Regions from separate parts of the Cobetia sp. PDI-12MA genome, predicted to be linked through region 1. Evidence: predicted binding sites of a transcription regulator. Region 1 holds the regulator's gene; the other holds the start of a gene.

Region 1 (3,593 bases):
CCCTCAACAGCGGTGTCATGGCGCTCTGCCTGGCACTGGGCATGTCCACCTTCGCCCCGGCCGCCATGGCGCTGGACAGCGATGCCAGCCAGCCGATCAACATCGCCGCGGACGCCCTGTCTCTCGATGACAAGGCCGGCACAGCCACCTACACCGGCCAGGTGGAGATGCGCCAGGGCAGCATGAAGCTCGATGCCAGCCGCGTCGATATCAGCCGCGCCGGCAGCGGCGAGATCTCGCTGGTCAAGGCCACCGGCAAGCGTGCCTACCTGGAACAGCAACCCGCACCCGACGAGAAGCTGGTCAAGGGCTGGGCCGACACCATCCGCTATCATGCGCTGGAGCGCCGCGTGGAGCTGGTCGGCAATGCGCGTCTCGAGAAAGGCGATGACACCTTCGAAGGCGGCTACGTGGAGTATTTCCTCGACAAGCGCCAGGTGAACGCCAACAACAGCAAGACGGCACAGCAGACCGAAGGCGGTCGCGTACACATGACTTTGACGCCGCGCGGCGCCAATGCCAGCAAGGAAAACTGAGTCATGACTGCTGCTACCCCGCGTACGCTGAGCGCTCGCCATCTGGCCAAGGCCTACAAGGGCCGCAAGGTGGTCAAGGACATCTCGCTTGAGATCCGTCAGGGTGACATCGTCGGCCTGCTGGGCCCCAACGGCGCCGGCAAGACGACCTCGTTCTACATGATCGTCGGGCTGGTGCGCGCCGATGCAGGCGACGTCTCCATCGACGACAAGGACCTTTCCGCTGCCGCCATGCATCAACGCGCACGCGCCGGCATCGGTTATCTGCCGCAGGAGGCGTCGATCTTCCGCAAGCTGTCGGTGGCCGACAACATCATGGCGATTCTGGAAACCCGCAAGGATCTGGATCGCAATGGCCGCAAGGCACGTCTTGAAGAGTTGCTCGAGGAATTCAGCATCACGCATATTCGTGCCAGTGCCGGCATGAGCCTGTCCGGCGGGGAGCGTCGTCGGGTCGAGATTGCCCGTGCACTGGCCACCGAGCCGGACTTCGTACTGCTCGATGAGCCCTTCGCCGGCGTCGACCCCATCTCGGTGGGCGAGATCAAGAGCATCGTGCGTCAACTGCGTGACCGTGGCATCGGCGTGCTGATCACCGACCACAACGTGCGCGAGACACTCGATATCTGTGACACCGCCTATATCGTCGGCGATGGTCAGATCATCGCTCACGGTGACGCGGACTCCATCCTGGCCAACCAGCAGGTACGCGACGTCTACCTGGGCCACGAGTTCACGCTCTAGGGCCAGCGGATGCGCTGAGCCCTCCCACGGCGAAAGCTTCATAAGCCGCTGCGTGATTTTATCGCGTAGCGGCTTTTTCATGTCTGACATCAGGCGCATGCATGACGTCCATACCACCTTGGTGTAAACATGGCATGCAAGTTGCTTGAATATTCACTGCAACCACTTGTCAGTGGCCCGAGTCACGGTATAGCGTAGTAAGCACGTTCCTTTGCCGTGAATTGACTGACTCCATGAAACCCACCCTGCAACTCCGCCTCGGCACCTCGCTGACCATGACGCCGCAGCTTCAGCAAGCGATCCAGCTGCTGCAGCTGTCGACGCTCGACCTGCGTCAGGAGATTCAGCAAGCCCTCGAGTCCAACCCCATGTTGGAGCTCGACGAGGACTACGAGTCGCTGGATGTCATCGAGACACAGGATACGAGCGAGATCTCCACTGCCGACTCCTCGAGCGAGATTCCCGAGGAATACCCTCTCGACAGTGACTGGTCGGACCTCTACCAGGACCACGCCGGTAGCCTGACCAGCTCCGGCAGTGGCAGCGGGAGCGAAGAAGGGCCGGACTTCGATCGCAATACCAGCGTCGAGAGCCTGCAGGACCACCTGCGCTGGCAGCTGGCGATGACCGACCTCGATGGCCGTGAACGCCAGATGGCGGAGAGCCTGATCGATGCCGTCGACGGTGCCGGTTACCTGAGCCTGTCACTCGATGAGCTGGTCGATGGTCTGCGCGGCCAGGGCCTGCCCGGCCTCAAGGCCTCCGAGCTCGAGCAGGTACTGCTGCGTCTGCAGCAGTTCGACCCGACCGGCGTCTTCGCCCGCGACCTGCGCGAGTGCCTGCTGCTGCAACTGGCGCTGCTGCCGGATGATCTGCCGCTGCTGGCGCAGGCGCGTCGCCTGGTACGTCAATTCCTCGAGGCACTGGGCAACGATGATCGCAAGCTGCTCAAGCGCCGACTGAGCCTTGACGATGACGAGCTGGATCACGTCATCCGCCTGGTGCGCGCGCTCGATCCGCGTCCGGCATCCGCCTGGGGCGAGCCCGCCAGCGATTACGTGGTCCCTGATCTACTGGTGCGTCATACCCGCCACGGCTGGCAGGTCGAGCTCAACCCGGAAGCGCTGCCCAAGCTGCGCATCCAGCCGGAATACGCCGCACTGATCAAGCGTGCCGACAAGTCCGCCGACAACACCTTCCTCAAGGACAACCTGCAGGAAGCGCGCTGGCTGATGAAGAGCCTGTCATCACGCAATGACACCCTGCTCAAGGTCGGCCGCGAGATCATGGCGCGCCAGATCGACTTCCTCGAGCAAGGCGAGGAAGGCATGAAGCCACTGATTCTGGCCAACATCGCCGAAGTGGTCGAGATGCACGAATCGACCATCTCGCGGGTCACGACCCAGAAATACATCCACACCCCGCGCGGCGTCTTCGAGCTCAAGTTCTTCTTCTCGAGCCAGGTCGGTGGCAGCGGTAGTGGCGACGCCCACTCAAGCACCGCCATTCGTGCCCGCATCCGCAAGCTGATTGCGGAAGAGCCGGCTCGCAAGCCTCTCTCCGACTCACGCCTGGTCGACCTGCTCGCCAGCGATGGCATCGAGGTCGCACGCCGTACCGTGGCCAAGTATCGCGAAGCGATGGGCATCCCATCCTCCAGCGAGCGCAAGCGTCTGGCCTGATGTGTCATCTGCGGCTGCCATGCGCCTGGTCTCCCTCCTATCATGGCCGTTGCCGCCAACCTCAAACGCTGGTTTTCTCTCTCACCAGCCTCTGACATTACTGACACCGGCGCGCCTGTCGCGCGCCCTGTCATTCCGTCAACCGCTCGTCAATGGCCCATCATGGCGCGCAGGATGATGGCAAAAATCCATCATTCCGGCTGCATCATTTACCGTCAATCGCATGTTTTTAAAGTCACTTTTAGCCGTATTGCACCGGGATGTCACTCGGTGATCCTTCCGGCACGCTGCTTGCTCCACGCAACCCAAGCGCCTGAAAGGCGGCGTACATGCAGGGATTGGCGACGAAAACCCGTCTTCTTGCGCGCCTTTCATGCACCACCCTTCAAGCGTGACCTTGAAGTCCATTCCGTTACCCCTCACTGAGTTGAAGACAAGCACTGAGCCACGATGCAGCGCAGCGTTGATCTTTGCGCAAAGCTTGGGCATTGTCGGTACAGACGCTCACGACATCTGACGCCGCTGGCAAGGGCGCGAAAACATCGCCAGACGGTGGTCGTCAAGCCTGTTGCAGAGCGTCCGATCAGGGTTTGCTCGTAGTCAAAAAGGGTTACAATTGAATGGCAACCCG
Region 2 (3,593 bases), 1.9 Mb from region 1:
GCGCGCTCGCCCGCCTCTGCCAGCGCATTGACCTCGGCATGCCCTTCCCCGGCACGCACATGAAAGCCGCTCGCGATCACCTCGTCAGTCTCGGCCTCTACCAGGACACAGCCGACACGCGGATTGGGCTGCGTCGTGTAGCTGCCCAGCCGCGCCAGGCGCAGGGCGTGGGCCATGTGGCGCGCATCACGCGCCGAGGGAGCACTGCGTTCTCGAGAGTGACTGTTGCGAGAGTGGCTGTCACGGGGAGCATGAGAAGCATGAGGAGAAAGAGACATGCGATACCTTGGCGTGAAACGAGAGAAGGTCAGGCGGTGGCCATGCGGTGGCCACCCCTCCGAGGCCTGAAACCTGAGGCCCAGGACCCAGGGCCGAAGCCACGCGGCGTGCCGCGACAGAGCCAGCAGACACAGGCCTCAAGGGCATCGACAAGGATGACCGTGTCGAGACATCAGGGGCGCGCGTCTTCCTCGCCCGGCAGGAAGCTGGGCTCCTGGGCGAGACGATCGATCTCGGCGCGGAATTCATCAAGATCCTGGAAGCGACGATAGACCGAAGCGAAGCGGATATAGGCGACCTGATCCAGCCGCTTGAGCTGTTGCATGACCTCATCACCGATGCGCCGCGCCTCGATCTCACGCTCGCCGGTGGCACGCAGACGCTGACGAATGCGCTCCACCGCGGCCTCGATCAGCTCGGAGGAAACCGGGCGCTTTTCCAGCGCACGCAGCATGCCGGCACGCAGCTTGTGCTCATCGAAGCTCTCGCGCGAGCCGTCGCCCTTGACCACGCGCGGCATGACCAGCTCCGCCGTTTCGTAGGTCGTGAAACGCTCACCGCAGGCCGCGCACTGGCGACGCCGCCGCACCTGGTCACCCTCGACCACCAGTCGGGAATCCGTGACCTTGGTTTCATGAGTTCCACAGAAGGGACAGTGCATGTTGGAGAGCCTGCTTGGGTGCGAGGTGGCTGCGGCCCCGCGCGAAGCACAGCGAGGAAGTGGCGCAGCGCAGCCGAATGACAGCGAATGGCGGGTATTGTAACCGTTAAGGCCCCGCCACGGGAGCCTATGTCAGCCCCGACCTATCTGAACTGGCCTTGGGGAGCGGCCAAAGGGTGACAGGAGTTTCCTGCATTGTCGCCCCGGGTGACGAGCCCCGCGGCGAAAGCATCCATCATCCTGCCCGGCAGGCTTGAAATCCCCGCGCGATAACCGAAAGATGACGTCAGGGTAAGCGCCTCACAAGGACGCTTGCCCGAGCCGTGGAATCCTTTCACGACTGGCGGCGGATGATCTCTGCCGCGAGACTGATCACGATGACGCAAGGAGCTGCGACATGGGAATCATTGCATGGATCATATTCGGTCTTGTTGCCGGCATCATCGCCAAGGTGATCGTGCCCGGCAAGGACCCGGGTGGCATCATCGTCACCAGCATCATCGGCATCCTGGGGGCCGTGGTCGGTGGCTGGGTCGGCACCCTGATGGGCTTCGGGGAAGTGACGGGGTTCAATCTGGCCAGCTTTGTCATCGCCGTGCTCGGCGCCGTCATCCTGCTGATTCTGTATCGCGTGCTGCGCAAGTAAAGCGTGTCATGAAGCGCAGTGGCGTCAGCCGGCCTCAGGCCACATGACGCCAGACAGGACGGCCAGCCGGCACATGCAGGCTGGCCGTCCTGCCTTGCAGGCTTGACGAATCTGGCCCGAGGCGTGCATGACTCAGGGGTAAAGGCGCCAGGCCGTCACCCACGGGCGCCGCTGAGCGATGCGCCATTCATTGATTTCACCAGGCGACGACCAGTCGACTTCATCTGATGCGCGCCCGCCTGTCTCGCCATCGGCCCCGCAGGATGGCGCTGGCGCGCTTCACGAAGATCACCCGCGACACGCTCTGCCCATTGCGACTCACGCGGCAGAGCCAGACCGCTTTTGCTGCCACGAGGATTGCCCATGTCCGATACGTCATCTTCCGATCACTCGACTTCCACTGCAGCCGATCCCGCGCCGAGCGAGGGCAACGCCAGGCCACGCGTCAGAGTCTCTCTCGCCAAACGTCTCTCGCAAGCTGATTTCCAGGCGCACGCCACACGTCTGCTCGCCGAGATCTATCCACAGCGTCATGAAGAAGTCCTCAGACGCCTGGAGACGGTACTGGACTTCCATCGCACGCGCCTCACCCCCCGCGTGCCGGAAGGCGAGCCGCTCTGGAGCGAGGGCGATCAGTGGCTGATCACCTACGGCGACAGCCTGCAGCAGGAAGGCGAGGCGCCACTGGCGACCCTGCACGACTTCCTCGCCAGCCGACTGGACGATAGCCTGTCCGGTGTCCACGTGCTGCCTTTCTTTCCGTGGAGCAGCGATGACGGCTTCAGCGTCATCCACTATCGCGAAGTCAATCCGGCCCTCGGCGATTGGCAGGACATCCGGCGCCTGAGCAAGCACCGCGACCTGATGGCAGACCTGGTCATCAATCACTGCTCGCGCGAGTCACTGTGGTTCGCCGACTATCTGGCCGGCGTGCAGCCCGGTCGCGACTACTTCATCGAGATGGACCCCGACACCGATGTCTCCGAGGTGGTGCGCCCGCGCCCGTCTGCCCTGCTCACGCCGGTGCATACCCGTCGTGGCCTGCGCCATCTTTGGGCAACCTTCTCGGATGACCAGATCGACCTGAACTTCGCCAATCCCGATGTGCTGCTCGAATTCATCGGCATCCTGCTTTATTACCTCGAGCAGGGCGCGGGCATCATCCGCCTCGATGCAGTGGCCTTCCTGTGGAAGCGCCAGGGTACCTCCTGCATCCACCTGCCGGAGACACACGCCGTGGTACGCCTGCTGCGCGCCATCGTCGACCATCTGGCGCCGGGCAGCCTGTTGATCACCGAGACCAACGTGCCCCATGCCGAGAACATGTCCTACTTCGGGCTCGATCGCCTGTCACAGCACGACCTCACTGCCATCGAGGGCAGCGCCCAGGCCGATGAAGCGCACCTGATCTATCAGTTCACGTTGCCGCCGCTGACGCTGCACACCCTGACCTCCGGCGATGCCAGCGCTCTGACCCAGTGGGCCGCGAGCCTGCCGTCGTTGCCCTCCGGCTGCAGCTACTTCAACTTCACCGCCAGCCACGACGGCATCGGCGTTCGCGCCCTTGAGGGCCTGCTGCCCGACCACGAGCGCGACACCCTGGTGCGACTGGTGCATGACTTCGGTGGCTACGTCAGCATGCGCGCCAACCCGGGCCGCGCCGACACCCCCTATGAGCTCAATATCAGCTACTTCGATGCGCTCAAGGGCACGCGGCGCGGCCAGGACCCGTGGCAGATCGAGCGTTTCATCGCCAGTCAGACCCTGATGCTGAGCCTGCAGGGCATCCCGGGGCTGTATATCCACTCGCTGACCGCGACCCCCAATCACCAGGAAGGCGTCGAACGCGATGGCCATCTGCGCGCCATCAACCGCCGCAAGTGGCAGCGTGATGAACTGGAAGCGCTGTTGGCCAGCCCCAACACCGCAACCCATGAGGTCTTCCACGCCCTCAAGCGCCGGATGGCACTGCGCCGCAACGAACCCTGCTTCCACCCGGATGCCGAC

What was found. The regulator sigma-54, encoded in region 1, starts transcription at its own class of promoters, with help from an activator protein. The targets are predictions, from matches to a motif close to TGGCACNNNNNTTGCTNT.
Region 2: AC5WNI_RS12660 (sugar phosphorylase) is a predicted target of sigma-54. The motif match lies at 1,699-1,716, and genes of this name have one in related genera.

The regions. Positions count from the first base shown of each region.
Region 1 covers NZ_CM183351.1:819,137-822,729, reverse strand. Annotated here, with positions in the region: gene lptA (lipopolysaccharide transport periplasmic protein LptA) at 1-536, shown strand, start outside; gene lptB (LPS export ABC transporter ATP-binding protein) at 540-1,280, shown strand; gene AC5WNI_RS03505 (RNA polymerase factor sigma-54) at 1,514-2,962, shown strand.
Region 2 covers NZ_CM183351.1:2,963,597-2,967,189, forward strand. Annotated here, with positions in the region: gene ribD (bifunctional diaminohydroxyphosphoribosylaminopyrimidine deaminase/5-amino-6-(5-phosphoribosylamino)uracil reductase RibD) at 1-176, opposite strand, end outside; gene nrdR (transcriptional regulator NrdR) at 452-940, opposite strand; gene AC5WNI_RS12655 (GlsB/YeaQ/YmgE family stress response membrane protein) at 1,338-1,586, shown strand; gene AC5WNI_RS12660 (sugar phosphorylase) at 1,950-3,593, shown strand, end outside.